3 regions of the Kushneria phosphatilytica genome follow, and region 1 is predicted to be linked to each of the others. Evidence: predicted binding sites of a transcription regulator. Region 1 holds the regulator's gene; each other region holds the start of a gene.
What was found. Region 1 encodes PhoB, which activates phosphate uptake and scavenging genes when phosphate is short. Its sites were predicted from a motif close to TGTCATANNNNTGTCANA; they were not measured.
Positions count from the first base shown of each region.

Region 2: the regulator PhoB is predicted to act here: its motif matches at 1,473-1,490, upstream of FY550_RS05055 (DUF6482 family protein).
Region 3: the regulator PhoB is predicted to act here: its motif matches at 2,278-2,295, upstream of FY550_RS12850 (heavy metal response regulator transcription factor).

Region 1 covers NZ_CP043420.1:3,551,918-3,556,154, forward strand. Annotated here, with positions in the region: gene FY550_RS16485 (chorismate--pyruvate lyase family protein) at 1-370, shown strand, start outside; gene ubiA (4-hydroxybenzoate octaprenyltransferase) at 367-1,242, shown strand; gene phoB (phosphate regulon transcriptional regulator PhoB) at 1,344-2,027, shown strand; gene phoR (phosphate regulon sensor histidine kinase PhoR) at 2,063-3,403, shown strand; gene FY550_RS16505 (N-acetylmuramoyl-L-alanine amidase) at 3,462-4,237, opposite strand, start outside.
Region 2 covers NZ_CP043420.1:1,142,148-1,146,384, forward strand. Annotated here, with positions in the region: gene dnaB (replicative DNA helicase) at 1-623, shown strand, start outside; gene FY550_RS05050 (hypothetical protein) at 744-1,037, shown strand; gene FY550_RS05055 (DUF6482 family protein) at 1,570-1,872, shown strand; gene FY550_RS05060 (cryptochrome/photolyase family protein) at 1,883-3,451, opposite strand; gene hemH (ferrochelatase) at 3,594-4,237, shown strand, end outside.
Region 3 covers NZ_CP043420.1:2,793,994-2,798,230, forward strand. Annotated here, with positions in the region: gene FY550_RS12840 (DUF481 domain-containing protein) at 1-66, shown strand, start outside; gene FY550_RS12845 (heavy metal sensor histidine kinase) at 125-1,543, opposite strand; gene FY550_RS12850 (heavy metal response regulator transcription factor) at 1,528-2,211, opposite strand; gene FY550_RS12855 (hypothetical protein) at 2,356-2,979, shown strand; gene FY550_RS12860 (cytochrome b/b6 domain-containing protein) at 3,036-3,686, shown strand; gene FY550_RS12865 (molybdopterin-dependent oxidoreductase) at 3,673-4,237, shown strand, end outside.

The DNA.
Region 1 (4,237 bases):
TCGTGAAGTGACCCTCGAATATGCCGATGTTCCATTGATTGCCGCGCGCAGTGTCGTACCACTTGGAGAACTCCCCCGCGAAGTGCGTCTGCTGGGTCGCAAGGCGCTGGGACACTGGTTGTTCAGCCATCCTGATGTCACACGCTCCGCCATCGAACTGACGGATCATTCCTTGCAGATCGCCGGACACCAGGGCATCTGGACCCGACGCTCGGTCTTCCGGCATCCCCGTTGTCGATTACTGGTCCAGGAGAGTTTTCTGCCCGCGCTGGCCGATCTCATGCATGACGATTCGGCCGAAATCAGTGAATCCCGGCAGGAATCGCAACGTCATCCACGTCCGCCCGCCCCGATCATGGAGAACGCATGACCGCTCGTACTGCGCTGCAACGTATTCCCGATTTTTTGCGCCTGACACGGCTGGATCGCCCGATCGGCACCTGGCTTCTGATGTGGCCGACCCTTGCAGCGCTCTGGCTGGCGGCCGATGGCCTGCCTCAGCGTACCAATCTGATCATCTTCGTGGCTGGCGTATACGCGATGCGTGCTGCCGGCTGCGTGATCAACGACTACGCCGATCGCAACTTTGACGGTCATGTCAGACGCACCCGCGAGCGTCCGCTGGCGACCGGGCGCATCAGCGAACGCGAGGCACTGACACTGTTTGCTGCACTGATCGCTCTCTCCTTCGTGCTGGTCTGCTTCACCAATCTCTTTACCATTGCCCTGTCACTGGGCGGTGCGGCCCTGGCAGCCACCTATCCGTTCATGAAGCGCTATACCCACTTTCCCCAGGTCGTGCTGGGCGCTGCCTTCGGCTGGGGCATCCCGATGGCCTTCGGGGCCGAACAGCAGACGGTGCCCGCCATCGCCTGGTGGCTGTTTGCCGCCGGACTGGTATGGACTCAGGTCTACGATACCCAATACGCCATGGTGGACCGCGATGACGACCTGAAAATCGGCATCAAATCGACCGCCATCATCTTCGGCCGCTTCGATCTGATGATTCTGGGCGCGCTGCAAACCCTGATGCTGGTACTGCTGGCCGTGGTCGGCGGTCTGGCCGGGCTTAACGGCTTCTACTGGCTGGCACTGGTGGCCATCGCCGCAATCTTTGGCTATCAGCAATGGCTGACCCGGGGACGCACCCGAGAGGGCTGCTTTGCGGCCTTTCTCAACAATCACTGGGTGGGTGTGGTGCTGTTCGCCGGGGTGGTACTGGCGACCTGGCCGACGCCCTGAGGACACCTGCGCTGGACAGCACACCGGCTGTCACAATACTGTCATCGCTCACCGGTTAAATCGTCACCGAGTTGTCACGTTCGTTTGCCGGAGTATGACGCATGTCCCGAACCGTGCTGATCGTCGATGATGAGGCCTCGATTCGCGAAATGATCGCCGTTGCCCTCGAAATGGCAGATTTCCGCATTATCGAGGCCGAGAATGCCCAGCAGGCACACGCCCGGGTGGTGGATGAACATCCCGATCTGATCCTGCTCGACTGGATGCTGCCGGGCACCAGTGGCATCGAGCTGGCCCGCCGGCTCAAACGCGATGAAACCACCCGCGAAGTCCCCATCATCCTGCTCACTGCTCGTAGTGAAGAGGACAACAAGATTCAGGGGCTGGAGAGTGGTGCCGACGATTACATCACCAAACCCTTTTCACCGCGTGAACTCGTCGCCCGGCTCAAGGCCGTCCTGCGGCGTACGACACCACGTGGCGTGGAAGAAACGGTCGAGATCAACGGGCTGGCGCTGGACCCTGCCAGTCACCGGGTCAGTATCAATGGCCAGTCACTTGAGATCGGTCCGACCGAATATCGGCTTTTGCAATTCTTCATGACCCATCAGGAACGTGCCTATACGCGCGCCCAGCTGCTCGATCAGGTGTGGGGCGGTAATGTCTATGTCGAGGAGCGAACGGTTGATGTTCATATCCGTCGACTGCGCAAGGCACTGGGCGATGATCATCAGCAGCTGGTGCAGACGGTGCGAGGCACGGGCTATCGTTTCTCGACTCGTTGAGGGTTTCATCCATCGTTTGATAGCGACGGACACGCGTGCATTACTGGATCAATGAACTCTGGCGACTCGCCTATCTGGTACTCGGTTTCGGCCTGCTGGGCTGGCTGATCGGCTACCCTGGCTGGGGGATCGCGCTGGGACTGGCGGTTCACATGGCCTTTACCCTGCGCCATCTCAGAAAGCTCTATGTCTGGCTGGAAGCGCCGGTCGAACAGTCACCGCCGGCCGGTGAAGGGGTCTGGGGCGATCTGTTTGACCGCCTCTACCGCTATCAGAAGGGCCAGCGCCATATGCAGGGGCGGCTGCGTTCGGTCATCAATCGGGTGCAGGAGTCCAGCGAGGCGATGCGCGAAGGCGTGATCATGCTCGACTCCAGCGGCAATCTGGACTGGTGGAACAGTGCCGCCCAGCGACTGCTCGAGCTTGAACCCCATCATGACCGGGGCCAGCATCTCACCAACTATCTGCGTGATCCCCACTTCATCGAATACTTCCGTGGCAACGACTATCGCGAGCCGTTAACCCTGGCCTCTCCGATCCGCGACAACATGATGCTGGAAGTTCAGATCACCCTGTTCGGCGATAACGAGCGTCTGATCGTGATCCGCGATATCACCCGCCTGCATCGGCTGGAAATGATGCGACGCGATTTTGTCGCCAATGTTTCGCATGAGCTGCGCACGCCCCTGACCGTGCTGGCCGGCTATCTCGAAACCTGGCTTGATCATCGCGACAACCTGCCCGAGCGGCTGGTGCGGGGTCTCACCCAGATGGAGGCCCAGACCGATCGCATGCAGCGCCTGGTCAGCGATCTGCTGACGCTGGCTCGACTGGAGACCGCCGATCGTCATGACAGCGACCGGCCCATCTCGATCGCCGCACTCTGTCACCAGGCCGTCATCGATGGAGAGGCTCTGGCCGGAGGTAGCCACCATTTTCATACCGACATCGAAGATGATCGCTGGTTCTATGGCGATGAGCAGGAGCTGGCCAGCGCACTGTCCAATCTGGTTTATAACGCCGTGCGCTATACGCCCGAGGGCAGCACCATCACGCTACGCTATCAACCCTGGGAAGGCGGTGATGGTGCCCTGTCGGTGATCGATGATGGCGATGGCATAGAACCCCAGCATCTCGATCGTCTGACCGAACGCTTCTATCGCATCGACAAGAGCCGTTCGCTGGCCAGTGGCGGCACCGGTCTGGGGCTGGCTATCGTCAAACACGTGCTGTTTCGACACGACGCTCGGCTCGAGATCGAAAGCACCCCGGGCGATGGTGCCGAATTCCGCTGCATACTACCGGCAGCCCGTCTGAGCCCGGCCACCACCGGCACCGCCCTGTCCGAGCCCTCCAACGCCCGGCTTCGGGACTGAAACGGCAATCCCTTACGATTATCCACAACCGGTTGAGGATCAACCGGCTGTGGATAATTCATGCTTCCAGAAGCGCCATCGCAGTCGCCCGCCCCTGATAGCGTTCAATCAGCGCAAACAGCCTCGCAGCAGTATCGGTATCGATCACTCCCCGGGCTTCGGTAGGACGAAAATGCAACTGAAAGGCCCGGATCACCGGCTGCAGGGCTTGAGCATCATGACTGTCCGGCACGGCATAGCCCCAGGCGGCCAGGGCCCGATGCATCAACGCGCCATCAGGCTGATGCTGTTGAAACCGCTCACGCCAGCGCATCACGGCTGAAGGCCTCGGCCAGGCACCGATACCTGCTTCATGCAATCGTCGCCAGGGAAAGAACGGCCCGGGATCGACCTTGCGTCCTGGTGCGACATCACCATGGGCCAGCACATGAGCCGGATCGATGTGGTAACGCCTGACAATATCCTGTGCCAGCCGAATGACCAGCTCGATCTGATCTTCCGAAAACGGTGACCAGACGCGTCCTGCCGGCGTCTCGTGATAGCCCTCGTTGACGATTTCGATACCGATCGAGGTGTCATTGAGATGGTGGCGATCGCCCCACTGGCTCACCCCGGCATGCCAGGCACGCTGCTTCTCATCGAGCAACTGCAGCACCACCGGCTGCCCTGCCCAGCGAGCCGGATGATCGAGCACCAGATAGTGAACGCTGACATCGGAACCCGTCAGCGCCCTGAGCGCCGATGCATCATTGCCATCGGTATAATGCACAATCAGAAAGCGTACCCGCTCGTTAAAGGCTTGCGCCCTGATCGAATGATCGACGGCAAATGATC
Region 2 (4,237 bases), 1.2 Mb from region 1:
CGCTGATGCTGCGTATGGTGTCGTCGCTCGGGCGGATCGACCAGACCCGAGTGCGAAATGGTCAGCTCGAGGACGAAGACTGGCCGCGTCTGACATCGGCGGTCAACCTGCTCAAGGACAAGCAACTCTACGTGGATGACACGCCGGCGCTGTCGCCCAACGAGATGCGTGCCAGAACTCGCCGTCTGGCGCGTGAGGCGGGAGGTATCGGCCTGATCATGATCGATTATCTGCAGTTGATGCAGGTGCCAGGCATGTCGGAGAACCGGACGGCCGAAATCTCCGAGATTTCTCGCTCGCTCAAGGGGCTGGCGAAGGAGTTCAACTGTCCGGTGGTGGCGCTTTCGCAGTTGAATCGTTCACTTGAGCAGCGCCCCAATAAACGCCCTGTGATGTCGGACCTGCGCGAATCGGGTGCTATCGAGCAGGATGCTGATGTGATCGCCTTCGTGTATCGCGATGAGGTGTATAACAAGGACAATCCCGATAACAAGGGACTGGCCGAACTGATCATTGGCAAGCACCGTAACGGCCCGGTAGGGACCGTACATATGGCCTTTATTGGCAAGTATACCCGTTTCGAGGATCTCGCCCCGGGGAGCTACGGTCAGTACGAGGAGTAGCACGGGAAAGGTCGACTTTTCTGAAAATGGCCAGAATCCTGATTCTGCCGCCCAGCATGATGTGCCACTGATATGGTCAGGGCGGCAGTCGTAATCGAATTTCCGATGGAGTGATCAACCATGGCAGGATACAAGCGCGGCCGTCGCCGCCAGCCTCGTGAAGAGAAGCGTGGCACTCTGGAGAGTGTTGAAACCGAAGGCCCGTTCAAGGAGTGGTTGGGCATGCCGGATCTTTACCGGCATACCCTCGTGGTGGATGGCGAAACCTACAGTTATCAGGTCGAAGAGTCCGAGCTGCCGGTAGCCGTGGGAGACTATGTGGTGTTTCGTTATCGGGATACCAAAGGGGGCCGCTGGGTGGATCGGCGTTCACTGGGTGTTGCCATCGACCCTTCCAGCTATCAGCGTGACTGAGCGGTAGCTGACTGACCTGCCCGACGGTGGTAAAAGGCGACCGGTTGGCGGGTCAGTGCCTTCCGGTGCTCCTTGTCTCCAGCCGTCTTTTTGAAGTTTAAACGCTCTACTCCCTCCTTTATACCGTTATCTTGTGTCAGTAATTCTCTTTGCTGATTTCACTCAGGGTTGCTTCATCAAGAGTCTGCAAGAATCGGGGCAGTGCCTCGGCATATCCGCCCAACGCCTGCGTTAATGCACGCACAAGTTGGTAACCGCTTTTGTCTGTTGCCACACTCTCTGGTATGGGCAATTTAATCCTGCCGCTGACGGGTGACACGTTTCAAGACAGTCAGCCCGGCACCTGACTCATTCCGTGCGCTGTCACAGGACACTGCACGAAGTGGGCTGCTCATCGCTGAACCTGTAGCCGCAGAGGGTACGATTCTCCTTTCATGTCATCAGAGCGTCATCCGTGGGCTTCAGGATAATATGGCAATCGCCGATATGAATCATGTACCGGGCAGGGGCCCGAGCAACAGGAGTACTCGCCATGGAATTGCAGCAACTCAGGCGGGCCGTCAGGGAACAGGCGGATATGGAAATTCATGTGGTACGACACACTGGCAGCCAGCTCTATCAGGTCGAGTGCTTGCCGACCGATGGAGATAGTCAGTTGCTTCGAAGAAGTGGCAAGCCGAAGCTCTATCGATCACTGGACGCGGCGGAAGATGATCTGCGCCGCGCTGGTGTACACAGGGCCTGGCTGGTGCATCAGGTGCCCAATGATGAAGTAGTTGGCCGGCCGCCGAACTATCATCATCCACTGACATCACGTATTCCGCTAACCTTTTGAAGCTGTCGTTTCAGCTTCGATAGCCTGCAAGATGATCGCCCTGGCCGTAGGCCGGCTCAAAATGAATCTCTTCCAGAATCTGCCGGGCCTTGTCACGCTGTGCCCGGCGTCGCTCGTCGCTCATGCGGTGTAGTGAGCCGTAGATCAGCTTCATGCGATGATTTTTCGCCAGTTCACGTTCGTGCCGCTCGAGGAAATCCCAATAAAGGCTGTTGAAGGGGCAGGCGTTATCGCCAGTGGTCTGTTTGACGTCGTAATGACAGTGACGGCAGTGATCCGACATGCGATCAATGTACTTGCCTGAAGCGCAGTAGGGCTTCGAGCCGAGATAACCGCCATCGGCATGGAGCACCATACCCAGCGTATTGGGAAGTTCTACCCATTCATGGGCATCGGCATAGACTGCCAGATACCAGTCGCACAACGCTTCCGGTTTGACGCCGCAGAGCAGGGCGAAATTGCCGGTCACCATCAGTCGCTGAATATGATGAGCATAGGCATTATCGTGGGTCATGGTGATGGCGCGATTCAAACAGCGCATCCTGGTATCACCACTCCAGTAGAAGTCGGGCAGCCCTCGCTCGGCCCGGAGCCGATTCTCGCGCTTGTAGTTCGGCATTCTTGACCAGTAAACACCGCGCACGAATTCGCGCCACCCGAGAATCTGACGAATAAAGCCCTCAACCGCATTGATTGGCGCGTGGCCTTCCTGCCAGGCACGTTCGGCAGCTTGGCAGACTTCTCTTGGCGATAGCAGCCCGGTGTTGAGTGAGGCCGACAATCGGGAGTGAAACAGAAAGGGTTCATGGTCGCTGATGGCATCCTGATAGCGACCGAAATCGATCAGCAGATGGCGGATGAAATGACGTAGATCGCTGAGTGCCTGGCGTCGTGTGACCGCCCAGTTGAACCCCTTGAGCGTTCCGAAGTGATCACTGAAGTGACGCTCGACCAATGCCATGACCTCCCTGGTGGTCGCATCCGGCTGGTGGCGGGGCGGATCAGGTACATCGAGCTTATTGGGTAACGCTTCACGATTGTCGTGGTCGAAATTCCACTGACCGCCGGCCGGTTCATCGTTTTCCATCAGGATGCCGCTCTCGCGGCGCATGTTCCGATAAAAGTGTTCCATGCGCAGCTGTCGGCGGTTACCTGCCCAGCGAGCAAATTCGTCCGGTGAGCAGAAGAAACGATCATCCTCGGTCAAGTGCCATTGTGGGGTATGATCCCTGCGCTGGCTGATACGTTCGTGTAACCGCCAGTCGCCGGGGCGCGTGACATGAATCTCGCTGCAGTGATACAACCGGGCCAGGCGCTCGGCTTCATCCAGCAGATCCTGGCAGTTATCCGCATCCTCCAGACCACTGTAATGGACCTGGTAGCCGCGATTGCGCAGGGCTTCGGCAAAATGGCGCATGGCGGAAAACAAAAGCACGATTTTCTGAGGATGGTGCGGTACGTAGCGCCCTTCGCCATCGACCTCACACAATGCCAGTACGGCATTGCTCGGCGGATCACGCAGCAATGGCAGATCGAAGCTCAATTGATCGGCGAGAATCAGAATCAGGGGTCGTGACATATACGCCGGGCCTTTTGGAAGTCCATTTATCTGACGGTCATGATCATTTCAATATCAGATATAGCGACATTTCATCCCGTCGACAGGGTAGTTGCTGATAGAATCCCTGTATCGGAAAAAAGAGACAGACCAGGAGTTTTCAATGGCGGAGGCTACCTTCGGTGTTTTGCTGGCCAATCTGGGCACGCCAGATGCACCTACGCCGGCAGCAGTACGACGCTATCTGGCAGAGTTCCTCTGGGACCGTCGAGTCATCGATGTGTCCCGACCGGTCTGGTGGATGATTCTTAACGGTATCGTGCTGCGCACTCGGCCGAAAAAGGTGGCCGAGGCCTATGCTTCGGTATGGGAAGAGGAAGGCTCACCGCTGCTGGCTATCGGCCGTCGTCAGCAACGGGCATTGAAGGCTCGACTCGATACTCATTTCGATGCTGATATCCCGGTTGAGCTGGCCATGACCTATGGGCGCCCGACCATGGAAGCGGCCGGACTGACCTTTCGCAAGGCCGGTGTGGAACGCATTCTGGTGCTACCGCTTTATCCCCAGTATTCCCGTACCACGACTGCGCCCGTATTCGATCGGCTGGCGGATGCGCTGGCACCCTGCCCGCATCTGCCCGAGCTGCGAATGGTACGCGACTATCATGAAGAGCCGGGTTATATCGATGCACTGGCTGCCAGTGTGCGTGAACACTGGGAGGCGCGGGGTCGGCAGAATCATCTGCTCATGTCCTATCATGGCATTCCGAAGCGATACGCCAACGAGGGCGATCCCTACCCGAAACA
Region 3 (4,237 bases), 760 kb from region 1:
CCGCCAGACGAAGCCGAGTCCCATACCGACCGCACCACCGCAGCGTCCATCGTTTACAACTTCTAAGCCGCAGTTGGTGGCTGCCCGATAGCCTGCAGCCTCTCCCTCCGGCAACGCGCAATGCTCATGTCGATGACGCTACCGGGCCGTTATCCCTTTGACCTGAGGGGAAACAGAGCATGACCTGCAGACCGTCCGGATGCCGCGCCTCGGCTCGGACGTGGCCCCCATGAAGTTTCATGATGGCGGCGACGATGGCCAGACCAAGACCATTGGAATCTCCTCCACTCTGACGTGAGGCATCGCCCCGATAGAAGCGATCAAACAGCCGCTCGACCTGGGCGGGTTGCAGTCGATGGAGACTGCGATTTTCAACAATCAGGCAACAGTAGCGACGCTCTTTTTCAATACGGATAATGATGTCGCTGGCCGGGCTACCATGGTGCACGGCATTGGCCACCAGATTACTCAGGGCTCGACGCAGCAGCATTGGATCGGCCCGGATATCTCCTTCGACCCTGACCTGAAAGCAGAGTGAGCGCTCTTCGGCGAGATTTTCAAAATACTCCACTACCCGTCTGACTTCTTCCTCGAGTGACAGGCAACGAATCTCGATCACTTCCCGGGCATCGTCAGCACGCGCCAGAAACAGAATGTTCTCGACCAGTCGTGAGATACGCTCAAGCTCGGCCAGATTCGTGACCAGCAGGCTCTGATACTCCTCGACCGACCGGGAGTGGCTCAGCGCCACCTGGTGATGTCCCATCAGCGCATTGACGGGTGTGCGTATCTCATGCGCCAGATCGGCAGAAAACTGGGTCAGGCGCTCATAGCCATCCTCCAGCCGATCCAGCATCCCATTCACCGATTGCGTCAGTCGATCCAGCTCGGCCGGCGTATGTTCAAGCCCCAACCGCTGGGTCAGGGTCGTGGGGCGGATGTCGGCAGCCTGCCGGGCGAGTCGTCTCAATGGGCGCAAGCCCCGCTGCAGCGCCATGTATCCGAACAGCGCCGTCGCCAGGAAGGCCGATAGCACTGCCTCCAGAATCCAGCGACGATAACTCGCCAGCAGGGCCATCTCCTTGTTGAGCAGGTGCCCGATGATCAGTTTGACCGGCTCCCCATCGATACTGACGCGAGCGGCCGCCACTCGCAGAGGCGTCCCATCCGCAGTTCGGCCGGTGCGCAGATCCGAACGGCTCGGTGTACGTCCCTCCGCAATGACATCCAGCTCGGGGATCGACGCCTGGCGCGGATTGATATCAATCAATGGCGCATGGCCGGGACGCTGCAAAAGAAACACATCCTGCTCGTCTCCCAGCATGTTCTGAAACAGCTGCGGCCGGGAACGCAGGTCTTCGAGCCCCAGATCGGTATGCAACAGATTGCGATAACGGATCATTCGGGTCAGCACTCCGTTATCGGCACGCATCAGAATATCGGCTTTCACCGAATGGTAGAGAAATAACCCGGTGGCCCCGACGACAATCAGTGCGATCAGGGCGAAGACCAGTGTCATGCGCAGAATCAGGGAACGTCGCACGTGCGAACCTCGCAGACATAACCGATACCTCGCACGGTATGGATCAGTCTTACCGGCCAGTCATGATCGATCTTGGCGCGCAACCGCTTGACCGCGACATCAACAACATTGGTATCGCTGTCAAAATTCATGTCCCATACCTCAGAGGCGATCAGTGCCCGCGAGAGCACTTCTCCCTCACGACGCAGGAACAGATGCAGCAGTGCGAATTCCTTGTTGGTCAGGGGGATATTGTGCTGCTGCCGGGTCACGCGGCGACGCAGGACATCCATCTCCAGATCGGCCAGATGAAAATGCTCGACTTCGCGTACCACCCCACGACGCAGGATGGTGCGAATACGCAGCAATAATTCGGTAAAGGAGAAGGGTTTGACCAGATAATCATCGGCCCCGAGTTCCAGACCCCGGATACGATCATCAAGCCGATCCCGGGCCGTCAGAAACAATACCGGGACATCCTGCTTGCCGCGCAACACTTCCAGAACCTGCCAGCCATCAATGCCCGGCAGCATGACGTCGAGCACGATCAGGTCGTAATGGTGCTCGAGTGCCATATGCAGGGCATCGACGCCGTTATCGGCTTGATCCACCACATAGCCGGATTCTCCCAGCCCCTTGCTCAGATAGGCACCGGTACTGGCGTCATCTTCGACGATCAGCAGTTTCATGATGACCTCCCCCACTCCTGAAGCTGCCATTGTAGCGACTCCCGAGCCACTGACGGATGACAATTCTGTCATCTGCAAGTCAGCTTCCCGTGCCTGCCGGCGAGCCACAATCGAAGGTGTCCACTCACCCAGGAGAGTTCCTTCATGGTCAATCGTCTTGCCAGTGCCACACTCGGCCTGCTGCTGCTCGGCGGTATCAGCCTGGCGCATGCCGATGCACAAAAGGTCGTCCATCCCATGCGTGGCACCATCAATCAGGTCAGTGCCAAGGCACTCGATATCACTACGGCGCGTGGTGACAAGCACCTGCATGTTCAGCTCACCGACCAGACGAAAGTGGCGGTAGTTACCAACGCTGATTTCAAGGACATCAAACCCGACAGCTATATCGGCTCTGCCGCTATTCCTCAGCCGGATGGCACGCTCAAGGCACTGGAAGTGCATGTCTTTGCGCCCAGCATGAAAGGCACCGGGGAAGGGCATTACGGCTGGGAGAACGCCGATGGATCGATGGGCACCATGACCAATGGTTCGGTCGGCAGCTTCGTCAAATCCAGTGGCCGCACCCTGGTGGTTGACTACAACGGCCAGCAGAAAAAGCTGACCGTTCCCGAGAATGTGCCCATTGTTTCACTGGCCCCGGGAAGCCACAGCGATCTGAAAGCTGGCGAGAAACTGGTGTTGTTCCCCACTGCTGACAGTCAGAACGATGATCTTGTGGCTGATCGCATTTCAGTCGGTCGCGATGGTGTCGCGCCGCCAATGTAATGCGCCCGTGACGGCACCCCGACAAACGGGGTGCCCGGGCTCCCGGAGACAATGACATGAACAATCCGATGTCATTCCCCGGCTATCGGCGGATTCATGCCGGGCCGGTACGCATGACCCATTGGCTCAATGCCGGCTGCATGCTGGGCATGTTCATGAGCGGCTGGGGTATTTACAACGCGTCGCCCCTGTTCGGTTTCACCTTTTCGCACAGCCTGACCCTGGGTGGCTGGCTGGGGGGGAATATCGCCTGGCATCTGGCGATCATGTGGGTGTTGGTCATCAACGGACTGGGTTACATCACCTGGGGGGTACTGAGCCGGCATTTTCGACATGATCTGCTGCCACTCTCACCGCGAGCGGTGATTACCGATCTGCGCGCGGCCCTGACCTTTCGACTGGCCCACCGTCTCGGTCACTACAACGCGGTGCAGAAGCTGCTCTACCTGGGGGTTATCGCACTGTGCGTACTGGTGGTGCTGTCAGGGCTGGCCATCTGGAAGCCGGTACAGTTCCACCCACTGACCGCCCTGCTGGGCGGTTTCGATACGGCGCGTTACGTGCACTTTTTTGCCATGGCCGGCATCGGCCTGTTCATTGCCATCCATCTGGTACTGGTGGCACTGGTCCCCCGCACCCTGTGGCCCATGATCAGCGGCCGCGCGCGCAGCCGTCAGCACGAGGATGATCACCATGAACCATCGTGATTCACGCCGCTCACCGCCATCGCTGGAACCGGCGCAGCAGCGACAGCTGGTCGATGTCCAACGGCGTCTGCTGCTGCGTGGTTCCCTGTCACTGGGCGCGCTGGCAATGCTTTCGGGCTGCAACCTGCAGGATGGCGATAGCGTCGATCGTGTGCTGTGGTCGATGTCTCGCTTCAATGATCGGGTTCAGGCGTGGTTGTTCAGCGGCCAGCGGCTGGCCCCGACCTTCGCTGCCAGCGAGCTCACCGAACCGTTTCCCTTCAATGCCTTTTACCCGCAGTACAACGTGCCGATCGTCGGGGCATCGGACTATCGACTCGAAGTCTCCGGCATGGTGCAGGAGCGCAGGCCCTGGACACTGGACGCCCTACGCGCCCTGCCCCAGCGCGCCCAGATTACCCGACACATCTGCATTGAAGGCTGGAGCGCCATCGGGCAGTGGCGGGGGGTGCCACTGGGCGACTTCCTGAAACGGATCGGTGCCGATACCAGCGCGCGCTACGTCGGCTTTCAGTGCGCCGATCGCTACTACACCAGTATCGACATGGCAT